DNA from 4 places in the Bradyrhizobium sp. UFLA05-112 genome. Region 1 is predicted to be linked to each of the others. Evidence: riboswitches for the same ligand, from Rfam matches in the RefSeq annotation. Region 1 holds a riboswitch; each other region holds the start of a gene.

Region 1 (3,561 bases):
CTGAGATACCAAGTCCTGCCTTGATCGCGGTCTCGTCGATGTCGCCATGCTCGCCGATCACGACCAGCTTGGATTGCCGGGGACGCACGCCCCAGGGCTGATCGAACTGGTGCCGCACGCGTTCGCCGACCGATTGCAGCAACAGCCGCATCGGTTTGCCCTTGACCGCGATATAGCCCTTTGCGCGCAGCACGTTCTGCTCGCGCGCCAGCCGTTGCACCGAGGCGATCAGCGCCTCGACGTCGACGACCTCAGGCAGATCGATCACGACGGAGTTGAAATCATTGTGCTCGTGATCGTCCTCGCCGTCGTGATGCGAGGGGCGCGCGGCGAGATCATCTTCGGCCGCCGCCTCAAGACCGAGGATCACGCGCAAGTCCACCGCGCCGTCGACGACCGGCAGCATTGGAACGGGGCGCGGCATTTCCGCCGCGATCGCCGCCTTCGCTGCTTCGAGTCCCGCCGCGCCGGCAAGATCGGCCTTGGTCAGGAGCACGATATCGGCGCAGGCGATCTGGTCCTCGAACACCTCCGACAGCGGCGTCTCGTGATCGAGATTCTCATCCGCCGCGCGCTGCGCCTCCACCGCAGCCGGATCGGGCGCGAAGCGTCCGGCCGCGACAGCCTCGGCGTCGGCGAGCGCAATCACGCCGTCGACCGTGATGCGTGAGCGGATCTCCGGCCAGTCGAACGCTTTCAGCAGCGGCTTCGGCAAGGCCAGCCCCGACGTTTCGATCAGAATATGATCCGGCCTCACCCGACGTGCGAGCAGTTGCTCCATCGCCGGAATGAAATCGTCGGCCACGGTGCAGCAGATGCAGCCATTGGCGAGTTCGACGATGTTTTCCTCCGGGCAATTGGCATCTGCGCAGGATTTCAGGATCTCGCCGTCAACACCTTCGCTGCCGAATTCGTTGACGAGCACCGCGAGCTTCTTGCCGTTGGCATTGCTGATCAGATGCTGGATCAGCGTCGTCTTGCCTGATCCCAGAAAACCCGTGACGACCGTGACCGGGACTTTTGCGAGCGTGTTCATTCGGCGGCCTCCGGCACGACGGCGATGGGGGGAATGCGGGCAAGCGATTGCTTGCGGAAGATTTCGGGGCGGCTGCGCCATGGCACGATGCCGTCGGGCGCAGCCGCGTAAGCCGAAGCGCCTGCGATCACATCGTTCGCATTGGCATCCGACAGGCGGCCGTAGACGTAGGACCATCGGCCCGGCGCGCTGAGTGCGACCGAGCAGCCCTGGCTACACGCCGAGAGGCATTCGACGGGAACCAGGTTGACGCCTTCGGGCACGCCGGCCTCGAGGATCGCGGCATGCAGCCGTGCGCCGGGCGTGGCTTCACCTTCGCCGGGTGTCTGCCCGGCGCGGCAGGTGATACAAACGTGAAGTGTGACGGCCATCGCCCCTTCCAGGATATCTGCGGGAGGCGATGAGGCGCACGAACCGCTCGAAAGAGGGTCCGTTTCCCCGTCGCGGAACACCCCGTCCGCCGGTCCAAAACAGTCGCGCTGGCAGGTCTCCCGGCTTGCGGAGCAGGGTATTTCCCTTCGATCCCCGCCTTCCCGATCCCATGGGATCAGTGGCTTCGGGCATCTCTCCGGTCACGGTCGCGGGGGCGGCTGCTTTTCGAACACGAATCTTGCCGATTCGAGCCCTATCGCATTCCCTCTTCGCCTGTCGTAGGACAGGAACCAACACTGGCCCACCATTTGCCCATGGCCGCCACTTGTCAAGCCGAAGGACCATTTCAGATGACGCCTGAACCGGATACCCCAGCGGTGCAAGACACCGACGCCCGGCATGCCACGAAAATGGCGAAGAAGAAGGTTGCCCGCGACAAGATCATGGCGACCAAGAGCGGCGAAAAGGGGCTGATCATCGTCCATACCGGCGCGGGCAAGGGCAAGTCCTCCTCCGCCTTCGGCATGATCGTTCGTTGCGTCGCGCATGGCTTCCCTTGCGCGGTCGTCCAGTTCATCAAGGGCGCCTGGGATACCGGCGAGCGCCGCCTGCTCACCGGGCATTTTGGCGATCTCTGCCAGTTCCACGCCATGGGCGAAGGTTTTACCTGGGAGACGCAGGACCGCGCCCGCGACATCGCCGCGGCGAAGGCCGGCTGGGAGAAGGCGAAGGAGCTGATCCTCGACCCCAATTTGCGCATGGTCGTGCTCGACGAGATCAACATCGCAATGCGCTACGACTATCTCGATATTGCCGAGGTCGTCGACTTCCTGAAAACGCAGAAGCCGCCGCTGACGCATGTCGTCCTCACCGGACGCAACGCCAAGGACGAGCTGATCGAGATCGCCGATCTCGTCACCGAGATGACGCTGGTGAAACATCCGTTCCGCTCCGGCATCAAGGCACAAGCCGGCGTCGAGTTCTGAGACTTCGATGGCGCGCGCATTGATGATCCAGGGAGCGGGCTCGGACGTGGGCAAGTCGCTCGTCGTCGCGGGCCTTGCGCGTGCCGCAAAGCGCCGCGGCCTGCGCGTGCTTCCCTTCAAGCCGCAGAACATGTCGAACAATGCGGCGGTGACCGTCGATGGCGGAGAGATCGGCCGCGCGCAGGCGCTCCAGGCGCTCGCCGCCGGCGTCGAGCCGCACACCGACATGAATCCCGTGCTGCTCAAGCCCGAGACCGATGTCGGCGCGCAAGTCATCGTCCAAGGCAAGCGCATCGCCACCGCGCGCGCCCGCGACTACGCGGCGATGAAGCCGACGCTGATGGGCGCCGTGCTCGAAAGCTTCGAACGGCTGAAGACGCGCGCCGATCTCGTGCTGGTCGAAGGCGCCGGCAGCCCGGCCGAAGTCAATCTGCGCAAGGCCGACATCGCCAATATGGGCTTTGCCCGCAAGGCTGATGTTCCGGTGGTGCTGGTCGGCGACATCGACCGCGGCGGCGTCATCGCGCAGCTCGTCGGCATCAAGACCGTGATCGATCCTGACGATGCCGCGATGATCCAGGGGTTCGTCATCAACAAGTTCCGCGGTGATCCCACGCTGTTCGACGACGGCTACCGGCTGATCCAGGACAAGACATCCTGGCGCGGCTTTGGCGTGCTGCCCTGGTTTAACCGCGCCGGCGAATTGCCGGCCGAGGATGCACTGGGATTGGGCGACGCGCGAAGGCCCGGCAGATGCAAGATCGCGTTTCTGGCGCTGTCGCGGATCGCCAATTTCGACGATCTCGATCCGCTCAAGCTCGAACCAAACGTTGACCTCGTGATGGTCCGTCCCGGCGAAGCCATCGCGGGCGACGTACAGCTCGTCATCATCCCTGGCTCGAAATCGACGCGCGGCGACCTCGCCTTCCTGCGCGCGCAAGGCTGGGACATCGATCTCCTCGCACATCACCGCCGCGGCGGGCACGTGCTGGGTGTCTGCGGCGGCTACCAGATGCTCGGCCGCAGCGTGGATGATCCCGAAGGCATCGAGGGCTCGACCGGCGCGACAGCCGGCCTCGGCCTTCTTGAGGTGACGACGGTGATGTCGCCGCAAAAAACGCTGACGCGCGTCACCGCGCGCCATGCCGGGACCAGCGAGCCGATTGA
Region 2 (3,561 bases), on a different contig from region 1:
TAGACGCCGGGGCCGATGTCGTTCGGGTATTTGAAGGCGGTGAATGCATCGAGCAGTTCCATCTTAGAACGGGAGGTTTCGATCGAGATGACATCAGCGTCCATCGCGGCGATTCCATCAATGATGGCATTGAACTCCGAATAGCACATATGGGTATGGATCTGCGTTGCGTCGGCAACACCAGAGGAGCAGATGCGGAAGCTCTCCACGGCCCAGTCGAGATAGGCCTTCCAGTCGGATCGACGGAGCGGCAAACCTTCGCGTAGCGCTGCCTCATCGATTTGGATCATGGTCGCGCCCGCCTTTTCGAGGTCGGCGACCTCGTCCCGGATCGCGAGCGCGATCTGACGGCAGGCCTCGCTGCGCGGAATGTCGTCACGGACGAACGACCAATTCAGGATCGTCACCGGCCCCGTAAGCATGGCCTTCATAGGCTTCCTGGTCAGCGATTGCGCGTAGCTCCACCATTCGACGGTCATCGCCTTCGGCCGGGAGACATCGCCGAATAAGATCGGAGGGCGAACGTAACGGGAGCCATAAGATTGCACCCAGCCGTGCTTAGTAAATAGGAACCCGGAGAGCTGCTCAGCGAAATACTGGACCATATCGTTGCGCTCGAACTCGCCGTGTACGAGCACGTCGAGTCCGATGTCTTCCTGCCATCGGACGGCGCGAGCCGTTTCATCCTTCAGGAATTGTTCATATTGCGCGTCCGTTAACTTTCCCTTGGCACGCGCGGCGCGAGCAGTGCGGACTTCTGCCGTCTGCGGGAACGACCCGATCGTGGTCGTTGGGAAAAGCGGCAGGCCGAAACGCTTGCGCTGAACCTCGGCGCGGCTCTCAAAAGCGCTATTGCGGCGGCGCATAACCGCATCAATCGCCGCCGTACGCTGGGCAACGGTCGTGTCATGGATCTTTGGCGAAGCTCGGCGGGCCGTCGCCGCAAAGTCCGATTCGGCAAACGCGGCGGCAACGACCTTTCCGTCGACCGCGAGCGCTTTTGCCAAGGTCGCGAGCTCGCCGATCTTCTGAACCGAGAAGGCAAGCCAGCTCTTTACGTCAGAATCGAGATCGGTCTCCAGCTCAAGGTCGATTGGGACATGAAGGAGTGAGCAGGACGGCGCCAGCTGCACGCGATCCTTGCCGAACGTTGCAATGACGGGCCTGAACCGCTCCACGAGTGCCGACAGGTCGGCGCGCCACACGTTGCGGCCATCGATGATGCCGAGTGAAATCACGAGGTCCGCGCGGGCGCCGGGTTCAATCTGGCTCAATTGTTGAGGAGCGCGGACCAGATCGACGTGCAATCCGGCGACTGGCAGCCCCAGAGCTGTCGCCAGATTGTCGCCAATTGCACCGAAATAAGTGGCAAGCATGATCTTGATGCCGGGCACCTCCTTGGCGAAACGCCGATAGACACGCTGCAGCGCGCTTCGTGTGGTCTCGTCCAGATCGAGCACCAAGCAGGGCTCGTCAAGCTGGACCCACTCGGCTCCACGTTTCGCCAGTTCTTGGAGGACCTCGACATAGACCGGAACGAGACTATCGAGCAGCGAAATCGGATCAAACGCCAAGTCGGCGCTCTTGCCGAGCTTAAGGAAGGTGACTGGTCCGATCAGGACAGGCCGTGTTTGATAGCCAAGGGCTTTCGCCTCCTCATATTCCTCGATCGGCTTACGGGAGGAAAGCCTGAAGGTCTGACCTTTATGGAATTCGGGCACCATGTAGTGGTAATTGGTATCGAACCACTTGGTCATTTCCTGCGCAGCGGCGCCATGGCCATGATGGGCTTGACCGTCGTGCTCCTGGTCTTGCGAGCCCCGTGCCATGGCGAAATAGGTTGTCAGCGAGACCGGACCGTCCTCCCAGCCGTACGCTTTAGGAATCGCGCCAACCATGACGCTCGTGTCGAGAACCTGGTCATAGAGTGAGAAATCATTCGATGGGATGACGGTGACGCCAAGCGAATTCTGCCGTGCCCAGTTAGCGACACGAAGGCCGGCCGCAGCTTCAAGAAGCTGCCGGTCGTTGATCTTGCCCTCCCAGTAGCCTTCGAGCGCCAGTTTGAGTTCGCGGCGTGGCCCGATACGTGGCATGCCGAGGGTTGCGACAGGAAGTGAGGGAAGAGACATAGCTTTAACCCCATTGTGGTTGGAGCAAAGGCTATGGCGGAGACGCAGGCAGGAGGGCCGCGAAAACGCCCTGCTGCTTGGCGTACCACCGGACACCCCGCCCGTGGTCGATTATGTTGTCGGGGCAGGTCTCCTGGCTCGCGAGTCATCGCCTGCATCCGGCCTTCCCGAAGCGCCTGCTTCAGTGACACGTATGGATGCGGGCTCGCCGCTTACAGTTGCGGGGGCAGCGCCGGCATTGATTCAATCCTGAACGGATCGAGGACGCACCGGCTTCCCTCTTAGCACCAGATCAAGAGAGATCTGGAGAACCTCGACAACTTCGATTATCTGCACCAGAGGGGTAACGTCAACCTCTGCGGATTACCTTTGCTGCGGCTTCTGGCCGGGCAGGTCTGTCTTAACGAAGAAAGCATCGAGCCCTTCGCATCTGTCCGGAGCAATCGTCGCGCAAAGCTTCACGCGGCAGGATCTGCTCGACGAGCTCGCGCCTAACACGTGCGAGTGCGTCGTAAAGTGCGTCTTATACCTTCATGGCGTCGACCTCCGCCGCCGTCAAGATCGCCATCGATCGAACAGTACGAAGGAAGCAAAATAGATCTCGGCCAACGAGACCTTGAGGAGCGTCGTTGTCGATTCCAACGCGGACGGTTTTCTTGTTCGTCGGCACCGAACTGCAACATCTGCATCAACGTCCCAGCGAAGTGCAAGGCATTTTGGATCGGTCAACTACCAATACTAGGAATTGATCGAACTGACAGACCCGGTCAATTTTACGAGGTCGCCTCAAGAGCACAAGAAGAGCTCGTCGCTGTTGCTGCAAATTGGAGAGTGTCACCATGGATGCAGCCGTATCGTCGGATAGCATCATTCCTCGTGCCGACATCGTCAAACGCGCAGCGCGCATCGGCGCAGAGATCCGAAACGTCAAGCTGTCGGGAGACTTGCCGGACCAGACGATCGCCGCGATCAATGAGCTGCTGCTGGAGCACAAGGTTATTTTCTTCCGCGACCAGGGTCATCTCGACGATGCTGAGCAGGAGCGCTTTACACTTCGTTTTGGAAGTCTGGCACCTCATCCAACGCTCGGTGCCATAATGGGAACGAGGTCGATCATCGAGCTTGACTCTGCCCGCGCCGGTAGCCGGGCCGACTTGTGGCACACCGATGGAACCTTCGTCGATGCCTACCCCAAAATTGCGGTGCTACGAGGCGTTGTAATACCACCCTTCGGTGGCGACACAGCCTGGTCAAACACCGTTGCGGCCTACCTCGACCTAGCACCGCCGTTGCAGCGGCTTGCAGACAAGCTTTGGGCCGTTCACAGCAACTCCTTTGACTACGCAATACTGGACCGTGTCAGCGAGCTCGACAAAAAGCACTTGGACGAAGTCTTCACTAGGACGATCTATCAGACTGAGCATCCTGT
Region 3 (3,561 bases), on a different contig from region 1:
TGTCGTTGCGTTCGAACTCGCCATGGACGAGCACGTCGAGCCCGATCTCCTCCTGCCAGCGCACCGTGCGGGCGGTTTGCTCCTTGAGTGCTCGTACTGCGCGTCGGTCAGCTTGCCCTTGGCATGCGCGGCGCGGGCATTGCGCACGTCCGCGGTCTGCGGGAACGAGCCGATCGTCGTCGTCGGGAAGGCCGGAAGGCCAAAGCGCTTGCGTTGGATCTCCGCGCGGCTCGCAAAAGCGCTGGTACGACGGCGCATGGCGTCGTCGATCGCCGCCATGCGTTTGGCGACCGCCGCGTCGTGGATCTTGGGTGAGATCTGGCGGGCTTTCGCGGCCTTGTCCGAAGCGGCGAGGGCATCGGCGACGCTGTCATCGCCTGCGAGGGCCCTCGCTAGCGTGGACAGCTCCGCGATCTTCTGCACCGAGAAGGCAAGCCAGCTCTTGACGTCGGGATCGAGGCCGGTCTCAAGCTCGAGATCGATCGGCGTATGCAGCAGCGAACAGGACGGCGCGATCTGCACGCGGCCGGGGCCGAGCCTGGCAATGATCGGCTTGTAGCGGTCGATCAGCGCCGACAGGTTGGAGCGCCAGACGTTACGGCCGTCGATGACACCGAGCGAGATCACGAGGTCGGCGCGGGCGCCGGATTCGACCTGGCTCAGCTGCTGCGGCGCGCGGATCAGGTCGACGTGCAGCCCGGCTACCGGGAGCGCCAGAGCGGTTGCAAGGTTGTCGCCAATCGCGCCGAAATAGGTGGCGAGCATGATCTTGACGTTGGGCACGTCCTTGGCGAAGCGCGTATAGGCGCGCTGGAGTGCGTTCCGCTCGATCTCATTGAGATCGAGCACCAGGCAAGGCTCGTCGATCTGGACCCATTCAGCGCCGCGCTTGGCGAGCTCCTGGAGAACGTCGACATAGACGGGCAGCAGGCCATCGAGCAGCGAGATTGGATCGACCGCCGCGTCATGGCTTTTGCCGAGCTTCAGGAAGGTGACGGGACCGACCAGCACCGGACGGGTCTGATAGCCGAGCGCCTTGGCTTCATCGTACTCCTGGATCACCTTGCGCGAGGAGAGCTTGAAGGTCTGGCCCTTGTGAAATTCCGGAACCATGTAGTGGTAGTTGGTGTCGAACCACTTGGTCATTTCCTGCGCTGTTGCACCTGTCCATGATGGGCGTGACCGCAACTCGCGTCGTGTGCGTCGCCCTGTGATCCGCGTGCCATCGCGAAATAGGTCTTGAGCGAGACCAGGCCGCCCTTCCAGCCGTAGGCATCGGGGATGGCGCCAACCATGACGCTGGTGTCGAGCACCTGGTCGTAAAGCGAGAAATCGCTCGACGGGATGATGGTTGCGCCGAGCGATTTCTGGCGAGCCCAGTTGGCAGCACGGAGCCCGGCTGCGATTTCGAGAAGCTCCTGCTCGCTGATCTTGCCGGCCCAGAAGGCTTCGAGCGCGAGCTTGAGTTCGCGGCGTGGCCCGATGCGGGGCGTGCCGAGTGTTGCGACTGGAAGTGAAAGAGAAGTCATAGCTTTAACCCCATTGTGGTGGGGGCAAAAGGCCATGGCGGATGCAGGCAGGGCAGCCGCAGATGCGGCAGCTGCTTGGCGTACCACCGGGACACCCCGCCCGTGGACGATTATGTTGTCGGGGGCAGGTCTCCTGGCTCGCGGGTCGTCGCCTGCATCCTGGCCTTCCCAAAGCACGTGCTTCAGTGACACTTTTGGATGCGAGCTCACCGCTTACAGTTGCGGGGGCAGCGCCGGCATTGCGTCAGTCCGAATGGACCGGGAGCGCACCGGCTTCCCTCTTAGCTCCGGATCAAGTGGGACCCGGAGAACCTCGACGATTCCGATTATCTGGAAGAGAGGGGGGCGTCAACCTCTCGCCGTTCACTTGCGCTGCGGCATACCGGACGGAACGATTGTTTGAATGATCGAGGCATCCAAAGCTTCGTAATTGTGTAATCCGATTGTCGCGTAGAGTTCCGCGCGCGTCTGCATACGGTCGACGAGCTTATGCGTGCCTCCATCACGCGAAATTGCAGCATAAAGTTCTGCTTGCGCTTTGTTCGCCACGCGCAACGAGGACACGGGCCAGATCACCATGGCGTAGCCCATCGCCTCGAACTCCGCGGCTGTGAAGAACGGCGTCTTTCCGAATTCGGTCATATTGGCGAGCAGGGGTAAGCCAGGCATACGCTCGGCAAAGGCGCGGAACATCTCGGCAGTGTTAAGCGCTTCGGGGAAGATCGCGTCGGCACCCGCCTCCATATAGAGTTTGGCACGGGCAACGGCGCCATCGAGGCCTTCGCTTGAGGCCGCATCGGTCCTGGCGATGATCACGAGATTGCGACGAGCTTTTGACGCGGCTGCCACTTTGGCTGCCATATCATGTGCATCGGCAATTTTCTTGTCGTTCAAATGACCGCATTTCTTCGGCAAGATCTGGTCTTCGAGATGAAGCGCAGCTGCGCCGGCATCCTCGAACACGCGCGTGGCATGCATGACGTTGAGTGCCTCGCCGTAGCCGGTGTCCGCATCGACGAGAAGGGGCAGGCCCGACGCGCGGACGATCTGGCGGATGAAGAAGGCAACTTCATCAACGGTGATGATCCCGAGATCGGGCAGGCCCATCGATGCTGTCATCGCGGCACCCGAGAGATACAGCGCCTCGAAGCCGGCCGCTTTGGCCTGGAGCGCCGCCATGCCGTTATGCGCGCCAGGAAGCTTCAGAATGCCCGGCTGCTTCAGGAACGCGCGGAAGCGGAGCCCGGCAGGCTCTTGCGGCAGATCGGCGGCAACGAGATAGGGCATCTGGCAGTTCCTCAGGCGGCGCGGACCGACGAGCGCAATCCGCTGCGCTGTTCGAGCGGCACGAAAGTCAGATTCTCCGGACCGACGTAATTGGCTGACGGACGGATGATCTTGTTGTCGATACGCTGCTCGATGATGTGGGCAGCCCATCCCGACGTGCGGGCGATCACGAACAGCGGCGTGAACATCGCGGTCGGCACGTCCATCATGTGATAGGACACCGCGCTGAACCAGTCGAGATTGGCGAACATTTTTTTAGTCTCCGCCATCACGGCTTCGATCCGGTCGGCGATCTCGAACATCTTCATCGAGCCGGCCTCGCGCGACAGGCGGCGCGCGACTTCCTTGATCACCTTGTTGCGGGGGTCGGCGATCGTATAGACGGGGTGGCCAAACCCGATCACGACTTCCTTGGCAGCGATCCGGCGGCGGATGTCGGCGTCGGCCTCATCGACGTCACCATAACGCTTCTGCACCTCGAAGGCGACTTCGTTGGCGCCGCCGTGCTTCGGCCCGCGCAACGCGCCGATCGCGCCTGTGATCGCCGAGTACATGTCGGCGCCCGTGCCGGTGATCGAGCGAGCCGTGAAGGTCGAGGCGTTGAACTCGTGCTCGGCGTAGAGGTTGAGCGAGGTGTGCATGGCACGGACATGCGAGTCCGACGGCTTACGGCCGTGCAGAAGATGCAGGAAGTGTCCGCCGATCGTGTCATCGTCGGTCTCGACGTCGACGCGCCGGCCATTCT
Region 4 (3,561 bases), on a different contig from region 1:
CTGAACTTCAGGGAGCGAGCTCACCGAAGCGGCGGAAAGCCTTCGATCCTTCTCGCGCTTCCGTTCACGATCATAGGCGGGGCAGAGCGGCTCCTCAGCAGCATCGTCGCGCATCTTGCTAAAGAAGGATGGAGCATAACAGTTATCACCTCGATTGATCCCGGTCACGAGCACGGCGACGCGACCAGCTGGTTCGAGGAAGCAACTGCGGAAATCTTCCACTTGCCGCGCTTCCTTACCATCGATCGATGGCCAGACTTCGTGTCCTACTTGATTGTGTCGCGCGAGATAGATGTCGTCTGGATCGCAGGCAGCGCTTTCATGTACAATCATCTGCCTGTCCTTCGTGCGAAATTTCCGACGCTGAAAGTAGCCGATATGCTGTTCAACACGGTCGGTCACACAAGAAGCAATCGGAAATATGCTGAGCTCATCGACCTAAATTTCGTGGAAAATCGAGAGGTGTTACGGTTCCTGAAGGATGCGGGAGTGTCTTCGGATCGCGTCCAGCAGATCTCCAGCGGGATCGACCTCGACAGGTACGTGCCAAGCTCACGAGACGCTTCCGTGGTGGATCGACTGAGCGCGACATCGGAAGAGCTTATCGTCGGCTTTTCGGGGCGATGGTCCGAGGAAAAGGATCCTTTGGCTTTTGTCGAGGTCGCACAGAAACTATCGCACTTGCCAATCCACTTTGTAATGACTGGAGCCGGGGCGCTTCGCTCTAGCATTGAAAGTGCTCTTGTAAGGGCAAATCTCGGCGGTCGCTTCCATCTCATCGGGGAGGTTGAAGATGTTCGTCCATGGATTGCATCATACGATGTGCTCGTGCTGCCTTCGCGGCTGGATGGTCGGCCGGTCGTCGTGTTAGAGGCGCTCGCGCTCGGGGTTCCAGTTATTGCTTCCGCCGTTGGTGGACTGCCAGAGCTCATACAGGATGGCGTAAACGGCTTTCTTTGCCAGCCGCGACAGATTTGCGAATTTGCCAATAGAATTGAAAAGCTTGCGCTCGATCGGAATTTCCTCAAAGGGATGAAGCAAGCTGCGAGAGCCGGCGCCGAGAGAAGCCTCGACGCGCGTAAGATGCTTTCTGGCTATGAGCAAGGATTGAGAGCATTAGCCGGCTGTGCGAATTGACTATGGTGGCGACCTATCAGAAGCATGCTTGAGCTCGTCAATACTCGATAACTGATTGGGGATGGCCGTCCGCGTGCGCCCCCCATGAAAACAATCATTGACAGCTTGCCTCGAATATCTCCATATATGGGTGTCACGGTCCTGCTGCATCGCAAGATGTAGTGGCTAAGAGGGAAGCCGGTGAACTGCGCCTTTGGTGCGGAATTCCGGCGCTGCCCCCGCAACTGTCAGCAGCGAGCTGCTTCCGGACAACGTCACTGGTGCGCCGCGCCGGGAAGACAGGAAGCAAGCAACGACCTGCGAGCCAGGAGACCTGCCGTGAAGATCTGAACGTCCACGGGCGGGGTGTCCCGGCGGTCGCTTGCACGCACCGTCCGGCAACACGTCTGCCGGCGTTCCGGCAGCGTCCTTCCTTATCGCCCCGTCCAAACACAACGCGCGCATCACGGGGCCCTTTGATGTCACTGAACCTGCACGACGCGGACACCGCTTCCGCACCCATCATCCAGTTGCGTCCACAGTCACTTGCGGCTGCTTCCAGCGAGCCGGCCATGCAGATCATCCGCCGCAACGGGAAGGTCTCGCCGTTCGATTCCGCCAAGATCGCGGTCGCAATGACCAAGGCTTTCCTCGCGGTAGAGGGCAGCACTGCGGTTGCTTCGCGCCGCGTTCACGAGAGCGTCGAGCAATTGACGGCCGAAGTCATAGCAGCCCTGATGCGCCGCGCAGGTGAGGGGCGCACCTTTCATATCGAGGATGTGCAGGATCAGGTCGAACTCGCCTTGATGCGCAGCGAGCACCACAAGGTCACCCGGGCCTATGTGCTGTACCGCGAGGAACGGTCCCGCCAGCGCGCCGAGGAAGCGGCCGCGCAGCCGGCGCCCATCGCCGCACCGATCCTTCACGTCACGCTGCCGGACGGCTCGCGCGTCGGTCTGGACACGCGCCGGCTCGAACTGATCATCAATGAGGCCTGCGCCGGTCTCGACGGCGTCTCCGCAGCCCCCGTGCTGGCCGAGACCACCCGCAATCTCTACGACGGCATCAGCCAGGACGAGCTGGCGCTGGCCTCGATCATGGCCGCGCGCACGCTGGTCGAGCAGGAGCCGAGTTATGCCTATGTCAGCGCACGCCTGCTGCTCGACAAGCTCCGCGGCGAGGTGCTGTCGCATGTCCATTGCGTTACGACGTTGGCCTCGCAGGGCGATATGGCGACGCACTATGCCGAATACTTTCCGGCCTATGTGAAGGTCGGCATCGCAGCCGAACTGCTCGATCCCGAACTCGCCCGCTTCGATCTCGGCCGCATCGCCGCGGCGCTGAAGCCTGAGCGAGACCTGAACTTCCAGTTCCTCGGCCTTCAGACGCTGTACGACCGCTATTTCCTGCATCAGCAAGGCAAGCGGATCGAACTGCCGCAGGCCTTCTTCATGCGCGTGGCGATGGGCCTGGCAATTCGAGAGATCGACCGCGAAGCCAAGGCGATCGAGTTCTACGATCTCTTGTCGTCGTTCGACTTCATGGGCTCGACGCCGACGCTGTTCAATTCCGGCACGCTGCGCCCGCAGCTGTCGTCCTGCTTCCTCACCACCGTATCGGACGACCTCGATGGCATCTTCAAGTCGATCAAGGACAATGCGCTGCTCGCAAAGTACTCCGGCGGCCTTGGCAACGATTGGACACCGGTGCGCGGCCTCGGAGCCCACATCAAGGGCACCAACGGCGAAAGCCAGGGCATCATCCCGTTCCTGAAGGTGGCCAACGACACCGCGATCGCCGTCAACCAGGGCGGCAAGCGCAAGGGCGCGGTCTGCGCCTATCTGGAGACCTGGCACGTCGACATCGAGGAATTCCTCGATCTGCGCAAGAACACCGGCGATGACCGCCGCCGCACCCACGACATGAACACCGCCAACTGGGTGCCGGACCTGTTCATGCAGCGCGTCGACGCCGACGACGAGTGGACGCTCTTCTCGCCGGACGAGACGCCCGATTTGCACGATCTGTATGGGACGTCCTTCAAGATGGCCTATGAGGCCTATGAAGCCAAGGTGAAGGCCGGTGGCATGCGTGTGTTCAAGACCGTGCGTGCGACCGACCTCTGGCGCCGCATGCTGACCATGCTGTTCGAGACCGGCCATCCCTGGATTACCTTCAAGGACCCCTGCAACCTGCGCTCGCCGCAGCGCCACATGGGTGTGATCCATTCCTCGAACCTCTGCACCGAGATCACGCTGAACACCTCTGCCGACGAGGTCGCGGTCTGCAATCTCGGCTCCGTCAACATGCTCGCCCATGTCGGAGCTAACGGTATCGACCAGGCCAAGCTGAAGCGGACGGTGACGACGGCGGTGCGTATGCTCGACAACGTCATCGACATCAATTTCTACACCATCCCTGAGGCGCGCCGCTCCAACATGCGCC

What was found. A riboswitch is a leader RNA that binds a small molecule or an ion and turns the genes downstream of it on or off. The one in region 1 is predicted to bind cobalamin.
Region 2: linked by a shared signal. The riboswitch ahead of metE (5-methyltetrahydropteroyltriglutamate--homocysteine S-methyltransferase) and the one ahead of SO180_RS03430 (DUF1636 family protein) in region 1 are both predicted to bind cobalamin.
Region 3: linked by a shared signal. The riboswitch ahead of metE (5-methyltetrahydropteroyltriglutamate--homocysteine S-methyltransferase) and the one ahead of SO180_RS03430 (DUF1636 family protein) in region 1 are both predicted to bind cobalamin.
Region 4: linked by a shared signal. The riboswitch ahead of SO180_RS08750 (ribonucleoside-diphosphate reductase subunit alpha) and the one ahead of SO180_RS03430 (DUF1636 family protein) in region 1 are both predicted to bind cobalamin.

What each region holds. Positions count from the first base shown of each region.
Region 1 is NZ_JBANBK010000003.1:205,851-209,411, forward strand. Features, by position in the region: gene cobW (cobalamin biosynthesis protein CobW) at 1-1,036, opposite strand, end outside; gene SO180_RS03430 (DUF1636 family protein) at 1,033-1,407, opposite strand; cobalamin riboswitch at 1,501-1,718, opposite strand; gene cobO (cob(I)yrinic acid a,c-diamide adenosyltransferase) at 1,759-2,394, shown strand; gene SO180_RS03440 (cobyric acid synthase) at 2,402-3,561, shown strand, end outside.
Region 2 is NZ_JBANBK010000024.1:76,427-79,987, reverse strand. Features, by position in the region: gene metE (5-methyltetrahydropteroyltriglutamate--homocysteine S-methyltransferase) at 1-2,132, opposite strand, end outside; cobalamin riboswitch at 2,239-2,463, opposite strand; gene SO180_RS16420 (TauD/TfdA dioxygenase family protein) at 2,972-3,561, shown strand, end outside.
Region 3 is NZ_JBANBK010000011.1:45,835-49,395, forward strand. Features, by position in the region: partial or broken gene metE (5-methyltetrahydropteroyltriglutamate--homocysteine S-methyltransferase) at 1-1,529, opposite strand, end outside; cobalamin riboswitch at 1,635-1,860, opposite strand; gene prpB (methylisocitrate lyase) at 1,893-2,816, opposite strand; gene prpC (bifunctional 2-methylcitrate synthase/citrate synthase) at 2,828-3,561, opposite strand, start outside.
Region 4 is NZ_JBANBK010000011.1:15,403-18,963, forward strand. Features, by position in the region: gene SO180_RS08745 (glycosyltransferase) at 1-1,137, shown strand, start outside; cobalamin riboswitch at 1,257-1,472, shown strand; gene SO180_RS08750 (ribonucleoside-diphosphate reductase subunit alpha) at 1,596-3,561, shown strand, end outside.